One region of the Streptomyces sp. NPDC046931 genome, then DNA from elsewhere that is predicted to be linked to it. Evidence: riboswitches for the same ligand, from Rfam matches in the RefSeq annotation. Region 1 holds a riboswitch; each other region holds the start of a gene.

The links. A riboswitch is a leader RNA that binds a small molecule or an ion and turns the genes downstream of it on or off. The one in region 1 is predicted to bind cyclic di-AMP.
Region 2: another riboswitch for cyclic di-AMP. It lies ahead of ABZ876_RS26395 (M23 family metallopeptidase); the one in region 1 lies ahead of ABZ876_RS14860 (NlpC/P60 family protein).
Region 3: another riboswitch for cyclic di-AMP. It lies ahead of ABZ876_RS02895 (NlpC/P60 family protein); the one in region 1 lies ahead of ABZ876_RS14860 (NlpC/P60 family protein).
Region 4: another riboswitch for cyclic di-AMP. It lies ahead of ABZ876_RS03720 (transglycosylase SLT domain-containing protein); the one in region 1 lies ahead of ABZ876_RS14860 (NlpC/P60 family protein).

What each region holds. Positions count from the first base shown of each region.
Region 1 is NZ_JBEYWX010000006.1:254,726-257,912, reverse strand. Features, by position in the region: gene ABZ876_RS14870 (PP2C family protein-serine/threonine phosphatase) at 1-761, shown strand, start outside; gene ABZ876_RS14865 (hypothetical protein) at 829-1,356, opposite strand; cyclic di-AMP (ydaO/yuaA leader) riboswitch at 1,637-1,810, shown strand; gene ABZ876_RS14860 (NlpC/P60 family protein) at 1,818-3,185, shown strand.
Region 2 is NZ_JBEYWX010000017.1:47,730-50,916, forward strand. Features, by position in the region: gene ABZ876_RS26390 (GntR family transcriptional regulator) at 1-591, opposite strand, end outside; gene ABZ876_RS26395 (M23 family metallopeptidase) at 791-1,543, opposite strand; cyclic di-AMP (ydaO/yuaA leader) riboswitch at 1,556-1,735, opposite strand; gene ABZ876_RS26400 (pitrilysin family protein) at 1,971-3,187, opposite strand, start outside.
Region 3 is NZ_JBEYWX010000001.1:641,135-644,321, reverse strand. Features, by position in the region: gene ABZ876_RS02900 (tellurite resistance/C4-dicarboxylate transporter family protein) at 1-206, opposite strand, end outside; gene ABZ876_RS02895 (NlpC/P60 family protein) at 318-1,541, opposite strand; cyclic di-AMP (ydaO/yuaA leader) riboswitch at 1,550-1,718, opposite strand; gene pcrA (DNA helicase PcrA) at 1,971-3,187, shown strand, end outside.
Region 4 is NZ_JBEYWX010000001.1:805,278-808,464, forward strand. Features, by position in the region: gene ABZ876_RS03715 (polyprenyl synthetase family protein) at 1-513, opposite strand, end outside; cyclic di-AMP (ydaO/yuaA leader) riboswitch at 1,250-1,449, shown strand; gene ABZ876_RS03720 (transglycosylase SLT domain-containing protein) at 1,469-1,978, shown strand; gene ABZ876_RS03725 (HAD family hydrolase) at 1,975-2,844, opposite strand; gene ABZ876_RS03730 (FAD-dependent oxidoreductase) at 3,104-3,187, opposite strand, start outside.

The sequences.
Region 1 (3,187 bases):
TGACGGTGGCCTGCCTCTACCTGGCGGCCGAGGACGAGGCGCAGATCGGCGGCGACCTCTACGCCGCCACCCGGGCCGGCAGCAGGGTGCGCGTCATGATCGGCGATGTCCGCGGCAAGGGTCTCTCCGCCATCGGTGAGGCCGCCCTGCTGCTCGGCGCCTTCCGGGAGGCGGGCCACCGGCAGACGTCCCTGCTGGAGCTGGCCGCGACCCTGGAGCAGAGCGTGACCCGCTATCTGGCCGACTTCGAGCCGCCCGAGGAACTGGGCGAACGCTTCGCCACCGCCCTGCTGATGGAGATCCCCGACGGGGACCCCGTCACCCGCATGACCAGCTGCGGGCACCCTCCGCCGCTGCTGCTCAGCCCTGGTCACGTGGTCACCGTCCCGAGCGTGCACCCCGCCCCGCCGATGGGGATCGGCTCGGCACACGCGGCGGACTACCACCTGGACGTGTTCTCCTTCGAGCCCGGCGACACCCTGCTGCTGTACACGGACGGCGTCATCGAGGCCAGGGACACCAGCGGCCGCTTCTATCCGCTCGTGGACCGTGCGGCCCTGTGGACCGAGGAGAGCCCGGAGTCGCTGCTGCACCGGCTACGGCGTGACCTCCTCGCCCACACGGGCGGGCACCTCGACGACGACGCCGCGCTCATCGCGCTCCATCGCACCCCGAGCGTCCACCACGCCCATCCGCACCCGCGGATCATTCATGCCGACGGGTTCCGTCACCGGCCCGGAAGCCGGCCGCAGGACACGTGAACCCGGCTGACCGAACCCGCCGCTCCCGCGGTCCTCATGTCTCCTAAGGCGGGTCGGCCCCGCGCGGTCAGTCCTTCAGGGCGAGCTTGCACGCGATGACCAGCAGGCCGATCACGAGGTTGACCGCCGCGGCGACGACCACGAGGCGCCAGGAGGCACCGGCGTGGCGCGCGGCGGCCGCCGACCAGCCCACCTGCCCGGCCACGGCGACGGCGAGCGACAGCCAGACCGCGCCCCGCACGTCCAGACCCAGCAGCGGGCTGACGGCGACTGCGGCGGCCGGCGGGACGGCTGCCTTGACGATCGGCCACTCGTCACGGCACACAAGCAGGGCGACCCGGCGGTCCAGACTCGGCTGCGCCAGATGCGCGCCGAACAACTGGGCGTGCACATGCGCGGCCCAGAACACCACGCCGGTGCTCATCAGCAGGGCCACCAACTCCGCGCGCGGCAACGGGCCGTTGGTGCCGGCGCCGACCACCACCGAGGCGGCGAGCAGGGAGCCGTAGACACCGCCGGTGTAGTCGGCACGGGCCCGGCGCTCGGCGAGGCGCGCACGGGATTCGGAGTCGTCCGCCTTGGACGTGCGTCGCATGGGGGATGACCTTCCTGATCGTTCCGCCTCATCATGCCGGGACCGGGCGCCGCCCACCGTCATCGGCGCGGTGCCCGGATGGCCCGCGCTCGCTTCCGGCCGGAGAAACGGCGTCGGGTCGAGGGGCGGACCGGGAAAACGGCAAGCTCCGCTGGAACGTCAGAACGAAATTCACACATAGGTATCGGACATTTCGCGCTTCAATCTTCACGCGAGGCACACAAGTTGGCTAGGTTGACGCATGGGCCACGTAACTCCCTCCGGCGAACCGCGCCGGGTTGCGCGGCCTCCGCCGAATCCGGTGCACCCCGAGTGCAGCCGGAACCGGGGACCCAACCGACCATGGGGTGAATCGGCCCAACTGCCCTGCGGGGCAAGGGCCGTAGGGCGCGCCTTCCGGATCCGTCCGCCCGAACCCGACAGCTAACCCGGTAGGCGGAGCACGGAAGGAGTACGACCCCATGGCGCCGGAGCGAACCCCGGGCCCCGGAGGCTTCGGCCTTCCCGGCATGCGCAGGTTCACCGAGGACGACGGGCCGAGCCGCGCCGAGGTCCAGCAGCGGATCCACAACCTGTACGACCGCGCGGAGACCGACAGCGGAACCTTCAACGCGACGCGCGCGGCGGCGACGGGTATGGCGAGAGGCGCCAACCGGGTGTTCGGCGAGGAGCGGCGCCGCGCCGATCCCGTACTCGACGACGTGGCCAAGCAGTGGTTCGAGGCGGCACGCCTGAGGCTGGGTCCGACCGTTCCGGCCGCGCTGCCCGCCGACAGAATGCCGGACGGCACGGGGGCTGCCGGGTCCTCGGCCTCGGCGAAGCGTCCGGGCAGCGAGCTCGTACTCCGTGAGCTGGGGACGGCGGACCGGCCCGTGCGCGAACTGACCGCCGGACGGGCCGCGGGCCCGGTGGCGGAACTGACGGCCGGCCCCGCGGCGGAACGGACCGGGGCTCCCGTGGCGGAACTGACCGCCGGCCCCGTGGCCGCGCTGCCCGCGGTCCCCGAGAATCGGCCGGAGGCGCCCAGGGCCCTGCCCGCACCCGTGGCCGAGACCGGACCGTCCGCGCCGGGGACCGCCAAGGAGCGCAATCAGCGGAAGCTCGCCGCGGCCCGTGACCTGCTGGCGCAGCACACCGCACGGCACGCCACGCGGCTCCCGGCGATTGAGTCCCGGCCCGCCGAGGACACCTGGCGCACGGCCGAGGGGCAGCCGGGCCGTGTGGTCGAGGAGGCATGGCAACAGCTCCCCGCCACCGGACCGCTGCTCACCCCGCTCCCCTCGCTCCCCACCCCCGAGCCGCTCTTCACCGCCGAACCGCTCCTCACCGCGCCCTTGCCGCTCCCCACCGCCGAACCGCTCCTGACCACACCCCTGCCGCTCCCCACCACCGAACTGCTGTTCGACACCGAGGCCGTGTTCGGTACCGGGAGCCTCCTCGGGACCGGCGGGACGCAGGAGCCGGGGCATGAGACCAAGGCCGCGAAGGCGGTCGCCTTCGCCCGTGCGCAGATCGGCCGGCCGAGTCTCTGGGGCGCGGCCGGACCGGACTCGTACGACGCCGCCGGTCTGATCCAGGCCGCCTGGAAGGCCGCCGGGGTGACCCTCCCTCGTACGGCCCGCGATCAGGCGGGCGCCGGCACGGCGATCCCCCTCACCGACATCCGGGCAGGTGACCTCGTCTTCTTCAACCAGGACGCCGGTCACGTCGGCCTGTGCACCGGCGACGGCACGATGATCCACGCGCCGGGTCCGGGCGCCTTCATCCGCGAGGAGTCGGTCTTCTACGCCGGGGATGCGGCGATCCACAGCGCGACACGGCCCGCGTGACC
Region 2 (3,187 bases), on a different contig from region 1:
CTCGGCGTGCAGCGCCGTGAGGGCGCGCGCCCGCTCACTGTCCCCGCGTGCGACGGCGTCCACGATGCCGCCGTGCTCGGCCCACGACTCCACGGGGTTGGCCGGCACCTCGACCGTGTACATCCAGGCGATCTTGTGCCGCAGCTGGCCGAGCGTCGAGGTGAGCGCGGGGCTCCCACAGGACTGGGCCAGCGTCTCGTGAAACCATCCGCCCAGAGAGCGCAGATCCTCGCCGGTGCCCCTCCTGGCGCGCTCCTGGCCCAGCCTGACCAGGCCGCGCAGCACCTTGAGATGGGCCGCGGTGCGGCGCTGGGCGGCCCGAGCGGCCCCCAGCGGCTCCAGCAGCATGCGCATCTCCAGCAGGTCGGCGGCCTCCTGATCGGTGGGCTCCGCGACACACGCGCCCGCGTGTCTGCGGGTGACGACGAAGCCCTCGGCCTCCAGGGTCCGCAGGGCCTCGCGCACGGGGACACGGGAGACGCCGTAGCGGCGGGCCAGGAGCTCCTCGGTGAGCCGGCCGCCGCGCTCGTAGACACCCGCGACGATGTCATCACGGATCGCCGTGCATACCGAGTGCGCCGGAATACGCATGACCGACCTCCGCCTTAAACCCCGTGAAACGTCGACGGTTGACGTGTGTTCCGTCGACTCTATTGCAGCGGGGCCGAATTTCCGACGGCAGACCGGATTCCATGGATATTTTTTGGACAGACAACAGTTCGAAACAATGATGGCCCCGGCCGGTGAGCCGGGGCCATCACATCCGGGCGCGCCGCACGGCGGCCGGCCGTCAGACGTTCACGCCGTGCGACCTGAGATAGGCGACGGGGTCGATGTCGGAGCCGTACTCCTGGCTCGTGCGCGCCTCGAAGTGGAGGTGGGGACCGGTGGTGTTGCCGGTGGCCCCGGACAGACCGATCTGCCGGCCGGGAGTGACGCTCTGGCCCACGGAGACACCGATGGACGACAGATGACCGTACTGCGTGTACGTGCCGTCGTTCATCTTGATGACGATCTGGTTGCCGTACGCGCCGCCCCAGCCGATCTCGACGACGGTGCCCGAGCCCACGGCGTGCACGGGCGTGCCCGTGGCGGCGTGGAAGTCGATGCCGGTGTGGGTGCCGGAGGACCACAGGGAGCCGCCGGACTTGTAGCCGGTGGAGACGTAGGAGTGGAAGACAGGCGTCACATACGCGTTGAGACGCTCGCGCTCGGCCTCACGGGCCGCGCGCTCCTTGGCCTCACGTTCCTTGCGCGCCTTCTCCGCGGCCTGCCTGCGCGCCGCCTCCGCGGCCTTCTTCTGCTCGGCGGCCTGCTTCTGGGCGGCTGCCTGGGCGTCGATCTTCTCCGCGACCGAGTCGCCGAGGGCGAGGGCCCGGATCAGTCCGGTCTCCTGGACGGGCTGCCCGGCGGCGAAGGCCGGGGCGGCGAGGGTGCCGATGACGCCGGTGGTGCTGAGCGCCGCGACGCCCATGGCGTTCGTGGTCGTACGCCGCATGCGGCTCGGACGGCGGTGCTTCCCGGTGGCGCAGGTGAACGCCATGAAGTGGCTGGTCCTTTCCTTCCCTCTCGCCTACCGGGTTAGCTGACGGGTTCGGAGCAGGAAGGTCTCCTACGGGCTGACGCCCGATTCACCCCAGGGACTGCATGAGCCCCCAGCCGCGAAGGCGCGAGGGCAAGGTGGGTCCCCGGCTCCCCTGGCTCGCGCCGTACGGGGACTCGGCGATGGCTGTCCGGTGCCGCGGGTGCGGCGCACTGCCTGACGGACAGCCCGACAGACGCTAGAAGCGCTCTCTTCGGGTCGGCAAACCGATCAGGGGGTTTGTAGCGCATCCCACAGGGCAGAGGGGCGGTCTCTGTGGCAATACGGACAAACTCACGAGTGAGCCCGAACGAGCGGGCCCTGGTGACGCAAGACGTCACCAGGGCCCCTTCGGAACGTCGCCGTCCCGGACGCGTACGAGGCGTCTCTACTCCGCCCGTACGACGCGGACTTCACCGATGCCGAGCGCCTTGACGGGCTCCTCGATCTGCGCGGCGTCGCCCACCAGGATGGTCACCAGACGGTCCACGGGGAAGGCGTTCACGACCGCGGCCGTGGCCTCGACCGTGCCCGTCTCGGCGAGCTTCTGATACAGCGTCGACTGGTAGTCGTCCGGCAGGTGCTGTTCGACCTGGTCGGCGAGCGTGCTCGCGACGGCCGCCGCGGTCTCGAACTTGAGCGGTGCCACACCCACCAGGTTCTGCACGGCGACGTCTCGCTCGGCGTCCGTCAATCCCTCGGCGGCGAGGGTGCGCAGCACCTTCCAGAGGTCGTCGAGCGCGGGGCCGGTGTTCGGCGTGTCGACGGAACCGCTGATGGCCAGCATCGCGGCGCCGGTGCCGTCGGGCACGGAACGCAGCACCTGGCCGAACGCCCGCACACCGTAGGTGTAGCCCTTCTCCTCGCGCAGGACGCGGTCCAGGCGGGAGGTGAGGGTGCCGCCGAGGCAGTACGTACCGAGCACCTGTGCGGGCCACACCCGGTCGTGGCGGTCGGCGCCGACGCGGCCGATGAGCAGCTGCGTCTGGACCGCGCCGGGGCGGTCGACGATGACCACGCGGCCGCTGTCGTCCGCGGTCACCGGGGGCGCGGGACGCGGCTTGGCGGGCGCCGCCGTCCAGGCCCCGAGCGTCTCGCCGAGGAGCGCGTCGAGGTCGACGCCGGTGAGGTCGCCGACCACGACGGCGGCGGCGGTCGAGGGCCGCACATGCCGCTCGTAGAAGGCGCGGACCGCCGCGGAGTCGATGGCCGCGACCGTCTCCTCGGTGCCCTGGCGCGGGCGCGACATCCGCGAGGACGCCGGGAACAGCTGCTTGGAGAGCTCCTTGGCGGCGCGGCGGGCCGGGTTGGCGGTCTCGTGCGGGATCTCGTCGAGGCGGTTGCGCACCAGGCGCTCGACCTCGCTGTCGTCGAACGCCGGTGACCTCAGGGCGTCGGCGAGCAGTCCGAGCGCCTTCGGAAGGCGGGAGACCGGCACTTCGAGGGACAGGCGCACACCGGGGTGGTCGGCATGCTGGTCGAGGGTGGCGCCGCAGCGCTCCAGCTCGGCGGCGAACTCCTCGGCCGAGTGCTTGTCGGTGCCTTCGGAGAAGGCGCGCGCCATGATCGTGGCGACGCCGTCGAGGCCGGCCGGCTCAGCGTCCA
Region 3 (3,187 bases), on a different contig from region 1:
TCCGGGCGGCCCCGCAGCAGCCGTACGGCGATGTCGGCTGCCATTCCGAGCCAGGCGGCGGCCGCCAGTGCCAAAAGGACACGCGAGAGGACCTCGTACCCGGTCTGGTGCAGCCCGACCGACAGAACGCCGGTCGCCAACGCGGCGGCCCCGGTGGCGGGCGGACGCTGCGCCCACCAGGTGCGGAGCGCAAAGGAGCCAGACATGCGCCCGATGCTAGGGACGCGCACACGGCTTGCGTACGGGGCACGCGCGCGTGAACCCCGAAAACAACCCCACGCGCGCGTCCTGCCCGACCGGCACCCGCGCCGCCGGTCTCAGGCGGGTCGCACCACGCTGTGGATGATCGACGCGCCGCCGTAGTAGACCGACTCCTCGCGCACGTAGGCACCCGGCTTCGGGGCGTGGATCATCATGCCGTTGCCGATATAGACGCCGACGTGGCTGATGTCGTCGTAGAAGAAGACCAGGTCACCCGGCTGGGCCTCGGAGAGCGGCACCGTCGTGCCGGCGTTCACCTGGTCGTACGTGGTGCGTGGAAGCGTCACCCCGGCGGCCTTCCACGCGGCCTGGGTCAGGCCCGAGCAGTCGTATGACCCGGGGCCCGTCGCTCCCCACACATAAGGCTTGCCGATCTGCGCGCGGGCGAAGGCGAGGGCCTTCGCGGCCTTCGTCGCGTACGAGGAGTCCGCGGCGGAGGATCCCTGCGAGCCGGTCGTCGGGCTCGACGTGCCGGTCGTCGGGCTCGACGTGCCGGTCGTCGGGCTCGAGGCGCCGGTCGTGGGGCTCGAGGCGCCGGTCGTCGGGCTCGGTGACGGCTGCTCCGGCTGCGCGGCCGCCTGCCGCCGGGCCAGCGCCTCCGCCTGGCGCCGGGCCTCCTCCTGCTTCCGCTTCTCGAGCGCGGCGAGCCGCGCCTTCTCCTGCGCGGTCAGCTCGGACAGCAGTTGCCGCGCGTCGGCCAGCTTCTTCTGGACGTCCGTCTTGGCGGACCGCAGCGCCGCCTGCGACTCGGTGAGCGACCGGAGGCTGTCGGTGGCCTCCTGCCGCTTCCTCATCGTCGCGGCCTGGTCGGTGACGTACTGGTCGACCGCCTCCTTCTGACGGCTGGTGAGCCGGCTCATCAGCTGGGTTCGGTCGAAGTAGTCCTGGGGGCTGTCGGCCAGCAGGAAAGTGGCCGTGTCGGGGGCCGCGGCCCCGGTCCGGTACTGCGCGGCGGCGAACGAACCCAGCTCTTCCCGCGCGTCGTTGAGCTTCTGCGTGCGCCGGGCGACGTCGTCGAGGAGCGTGTCGACACTTTGGCGCTGCCTGGTGGTCCTTTCCTTGGCCGCGTTGTATCTGTCGGTGGCCGACTCCGCCTGGCGGTAGAGGTCGTCGACCTTCTTCTCGACTTCCTCGACGCTGGGTCGGCCGTCGGCGGAGGGCGCGGCCTGCGCCGTCTGGGAGAGCAGCGCCATGGAGGTGAGGGCCGCCGTCGCGAGGGCGGGGGTCCGTATGCCCGCGATGCGGGGGCCCGAGGGGCGGGACTTGCGGTGCGGCGCCATGAGAGGCGTCTCCTTCCGTACTCCGCCTACCGGGTTAGCTGTCGGGTTCGGGCGGGTGGTTCCGGAAGGTGTGCCCTACGGCCGTGCCCCACGGGGCGGTCGACCGATTCACCCCAGGTCGGGTGGGTCCCCGGCTCCGGCTGCCATGGGGCGCACCGGATTCGGCAGAGGCCGCGCGGCCCGGCGACCTTCGCCGGTGGGGGTCGTACGGCCTGCCCGGCACGGTAGCCAACTCCTGTGGCCCCTGTGAAGGTTGAGGTGCGATATGCCCGATACGTTTTCGTGGTCTCGACTCCCGGAAACCCTCGTCGAGCGCGGACCGTGAACGGGCGCGTCCGGACGGTGACGCCGGGCCGCGCCCGGGTCGGGGGCGCCGAGTTTTCGGGACGGCGGCCGGTTGTCGGCGGGGCGCCCTAGACTCGGAGAGCGATGAGCAGCCTCTTTGACGACAGCTTCCTGGCGGACCTCCAGGCCACCCCGGCCCATGAGGAGGAGCCCCCGCCGCCCGACGACGATCACGCTCCGGAGCGGGTTCCGGACGATCTGTTCGGCGGTCGGTTCGACCTGCCGCCGGTCCGGGACTCCTACTACCGCGACGGTGCTCCCCGCCCGGCGCTCGACCCGGGGGCGCTGCTCGAGGGGCTGAACGAGAACCAGCGCGCGGCGGTCGTGCACGCCGGCTCCCCGCTGCTCATCGTCGCCGGCGCCGGCTCCGGCAAGACCCGTGTGCTCACACACCGCATCGCCTATCTGCTGGGCGAACGCGGCGTCCATCCCGGGCAGATCCTCGCGATCACCTTCACCAACAAGGCCGCGGGCGAGATGAAGGAGCGCGTCGAGCAGCTCGTCGGCCCGCGCGCGAACGCGATGTGGGTGATGACCTTCCACAGTGCGTGCGTCCGCATCCTGCGCCGCGAGAGCAAGAAGCTCGGCTTCACGTCCTCCTTCTCGATCTACGACGCCGCCGACAGCAAGCGTCTGATGGCGCTCGTCTGCCGCGACCTGGACCTCGACCCCAAGCGGTACCCGCCCAAGTCGTTCAGCGCCAAGATCTCCAACCTCAAGAACGAGCTGATCGACGAGGAGGACTTCGCCGCCCAGGTCGCCGGGGGCACCTCCCAGACGGAGTCCGGGGGAGGGTTCGAGAAGACCCTCGCCCAGGCGTACGCGCTCTACCAGTCGAGGCTCCGCGAGGCGAACGCACTCGACTTCGACGACCTGATCATGACGACGGTCAACCTGCTGCGCGCCTTCCCGGACGTCGCCGAGCACTACCGCCGCCGCTTCCGCCACGTCCTCGTCGACGAGTACCAGGACACCAACCACGCCCAGTACGCCCTGGTCCGCGAGCTGGTCGGCCCGGCGGCCGGCGACCGCCCCGGGGGCGTACCGCCCGGCGAGGACGACCTGCGGCCCGCCGAACTGTGCGTCGTCGGTGACGCCGACCAGTCGATCTACGCCTTCCGCGGCGCCACCATCCGCAACATCCTCCAGTTCGAGGAGGACTACCCGGACGCCACCACGATCCTCCTGGAGCAGAACTACCGCTCCACGCAGACGATCCTGAGCGCCGCCAACGCGGTCATCGAACGCAATGAGTCGCGCCGCCCCAAGAACCTGTGGACCCATGCGGGCGCGGGCGCGCG
Region 4 (3,187 bases), on a different contig from region 1:
GTGCTCCACCGGGTCACGGCCGTCCCGCGGACCCGCCGTCTCCAGGATCTGTCCCGTGACCAGCCGCTCGAAGGCCTCCGCCTGGATCCGGACCGCCTCCGGGCCGAGATCGGCCAGGATGTGCGACGCCCTCGCGAAGAGGAAGTCACCCGTCAGGACCGCGACCGCGTTGCCCCAGCGGGCGTTGGCGCTGTCCACCCCGCGCCGCACCTCGGCCTCGTCCATCACGTCGTCGTGGTACAGCGTGGCGAGGTGGGTGAGCTCCACGACCACGGCCGAGGGCACGACCCCCGGCGCGTACGGGTCGCCGAACTGCGCCGCGAGCATCACCAGCAGCGGCCGGAACCGCTTCCCGCCCGCACGCACCAGGTGCTGCGCGGCCTCCGTGATGAAGGGCACCTCACTCTTGGTGGCCTCGAGCAGCCCCTCCTCGACAGCGGCCAATCCGGCCTGGACATCGGCTTCAAGAGCCTGGTCCCGCACGCTCAGCCCGAACGGCCCGACGACGGTCACGTGGGGTCTCCTGTCTGCTGATGTCTGCTGATGTCTGCTGACGATCACGCGGTCGGTCTCAAGCACGGTCACTTGGTCGATGACGTCGCCCGTCGACGTGGCTCATCGAGTTTGTCGATCTGTCGCCGTCATCCCTCAAGTCAGCGTATCCGGTCACGTTTCGATCACCACGAGCGCCCACTGTTCCAGGCCGGGCGGTATCGGATCGCGAACGGCATGTCCTTGATCATCTGATACGAACATACATTCCTGATATACCCGGCAAACACCCCTCGCGACCGGGACCGGCCCCTTGCCCCCCAGCCCAAAAGCCCCCGGGGCCACCCCTCCCCGCGTCCGTCGACCGCAAGCCGCCACCCCATACGCCACGGAAGCCGGAGCACGGACTCCCGCCTTCCTCGGTACGGCTGCCCACACCCCCGCACCCCATACCCGCACCCCGGGAACTCCCCTGCCGGACAACCACAACACGAGGAATGTGACCGTTTTGCCCGAATAGACCATTTATGTCATTAAGCGCCGATGGTGACCCGGGGGGCGGGAGTGAAATAGCTCACGTTCGCGACAGGCGGGATACCGCAGGCGTCCCACCAACTCCGCATTTGCTAACGGGAATTTGAATCGCTCCCAACAAACTGGATCACCTTCTCTATTCCCCCATTTCAAGGTCAATTCGGAAGGACTGTGACTTGACCGCTTGTTCCCGACATGTGCTCTCGCATACCTTCCCCTCGATACGAGCGGAACGCCGAATCCTGCCGCCGCTCGAGTGCCCACCGACCACGACGGCAGGAGCGGGGGACCCAGGTAAGCCGCCGATTCGGACACCGCGCCGGAACGGCCAGGGGTGAAGCCGTGGCCTCGACATCGAGGACACGGCCGGGCACCTCCCCGCCCGAACCCGACAGCTCACCTCGCAGGCGCCGGAGAGGAATGCGACATGCCCGCTTTCGCCCTGCCCGCACGCCGTCAGGACCGCGCCTCCAAGGCCGCCCGTCTCACCCGTGCCCTCGCACTCGCGGGGTCGGGTGCCGCCGTTCTCGCCCTGCCGGTCATGGGAGCGACCAGCGCTTCCGCCGCGACCGGTACGCCGGCGACGGCCACCGCCGCCAGCGCCGCCACCGTCAAGACCCTGACGACCCGCGGCACCAACCTCGACAGCTGGATCCGCCAGTCGCTGGAGGTCATGGCCCAGCACGGCATCCCCGGCACGTACGACGGCATCTACCGCAACGTGATGCGCGAGTCGTCCGGCAACCCCAAGGCCATCAACCTGTGGGACTCCAACGCCCGTAAGGGGATCCCGTCGAAGGGTCTGCTCCAGATCATCGACCCGACCTTCGCCGCGTACCACGTGCCCGGCACGGCGTTCGACCCGTACGACCCGGTGGCGAACATCACGGCCGCGTGCAACTACGCCGCCCACCGCTACGGCTCGATCGACAACGTCAACAGCGCGTACTAGTACCGCTCCTCATAGCCGCCGGGCTCCCGGCCGCCGATGATGTCGGCCGGTGTCCGGTGCACCCCGAAGAGTCGTTCGAGGACGACGGCGATGCCGTCGTCCTCGTTCGACACGGTGATCTCGTCCGCCACGGCCTTGAGTTCGGGGTGGGCGTTGGCCATGGCCACCCCGTACGCGGCCCACGCGAACATCGGGATGTCATTGGGCATGTCACCGAAGGCGATGGTCTCCCCCGGGCCGAGGCCCAGGTGGTCGGCGGCCAGTGCCAGCCCCGTCGCCTTGGTGATGCCGCACGGCTGGAGTTCCACGGTGCCGGGCCCGGACATGGTGACCGTCGCGAGAGAACCGACCGCCGCACGGGCCGCCGTCGCCAACTCGTCGTCCGAGAGGGCGTGATGGCGCAGCAGCACCTTGCTGATCGGCTCGCACCACAGGTCGTCGCGCCGCTCGACCCGTACCGCGGGCAGCGTGGGATGCGGCATCCGGTAGCCGGGTTCGACGAGCGTGAGCCCGTCGACCCCGTCCTGGTCGACGGCCGCGTACACCTGCCCCACCTCCGCCTCGATCTTGCCGAGCGCGGTCTCGGCCAACTCCCGGTCCAGGGTGACGGAGAACAGCAGCCGGTTCGCGCCGACGTCGTACACCTGCGCGCCCTGTCCGCACACCGCGAGCCCCTCGCTGCCGAGGTCGTCGAGCAGCGGCCGCACCCTGGGCGCCGGGCGCCCCGTCACGACGAGATGCTGTGCGCCTGCCGCCGAGACCCGCGCCAGGGCGGCCCTTGACCGGTCGGAGAGCGTGTCGTCGTCACGCAACAGCGTTCCGTCCAGGTCGGTGGCGACGAGTGAATATGCGAAGGGTGCGGCCATGATCAGAGAATACGGATGGATCGCCCCGCCGACTCGGCGCGAACCGGAGGACGTCCGGTATCCCGCGTACTGCGAACTCCCCTAGCAGCGCACCGTAGTTGCCGCGCGCCCCTCCGGAACACGACGGACGGCCTGCGGCCCCGGCGTGAACCGTCCTGCGGCCCGGGGACGCGACGGTGCCGCGCCCCCTCCGTGATCCGTGATCCGTGATCCGTGATCCGGATGCCGCTCAACCGTGTGCCGCTCAACCGTGTGCCGCTCAGCCGTGTGCCGCCGCCAGGTGCTTCGCCAGCCGGGGCGAGGCGAACTCCGTGCCGCACACGAAGCGCATCACCGGCCCGTA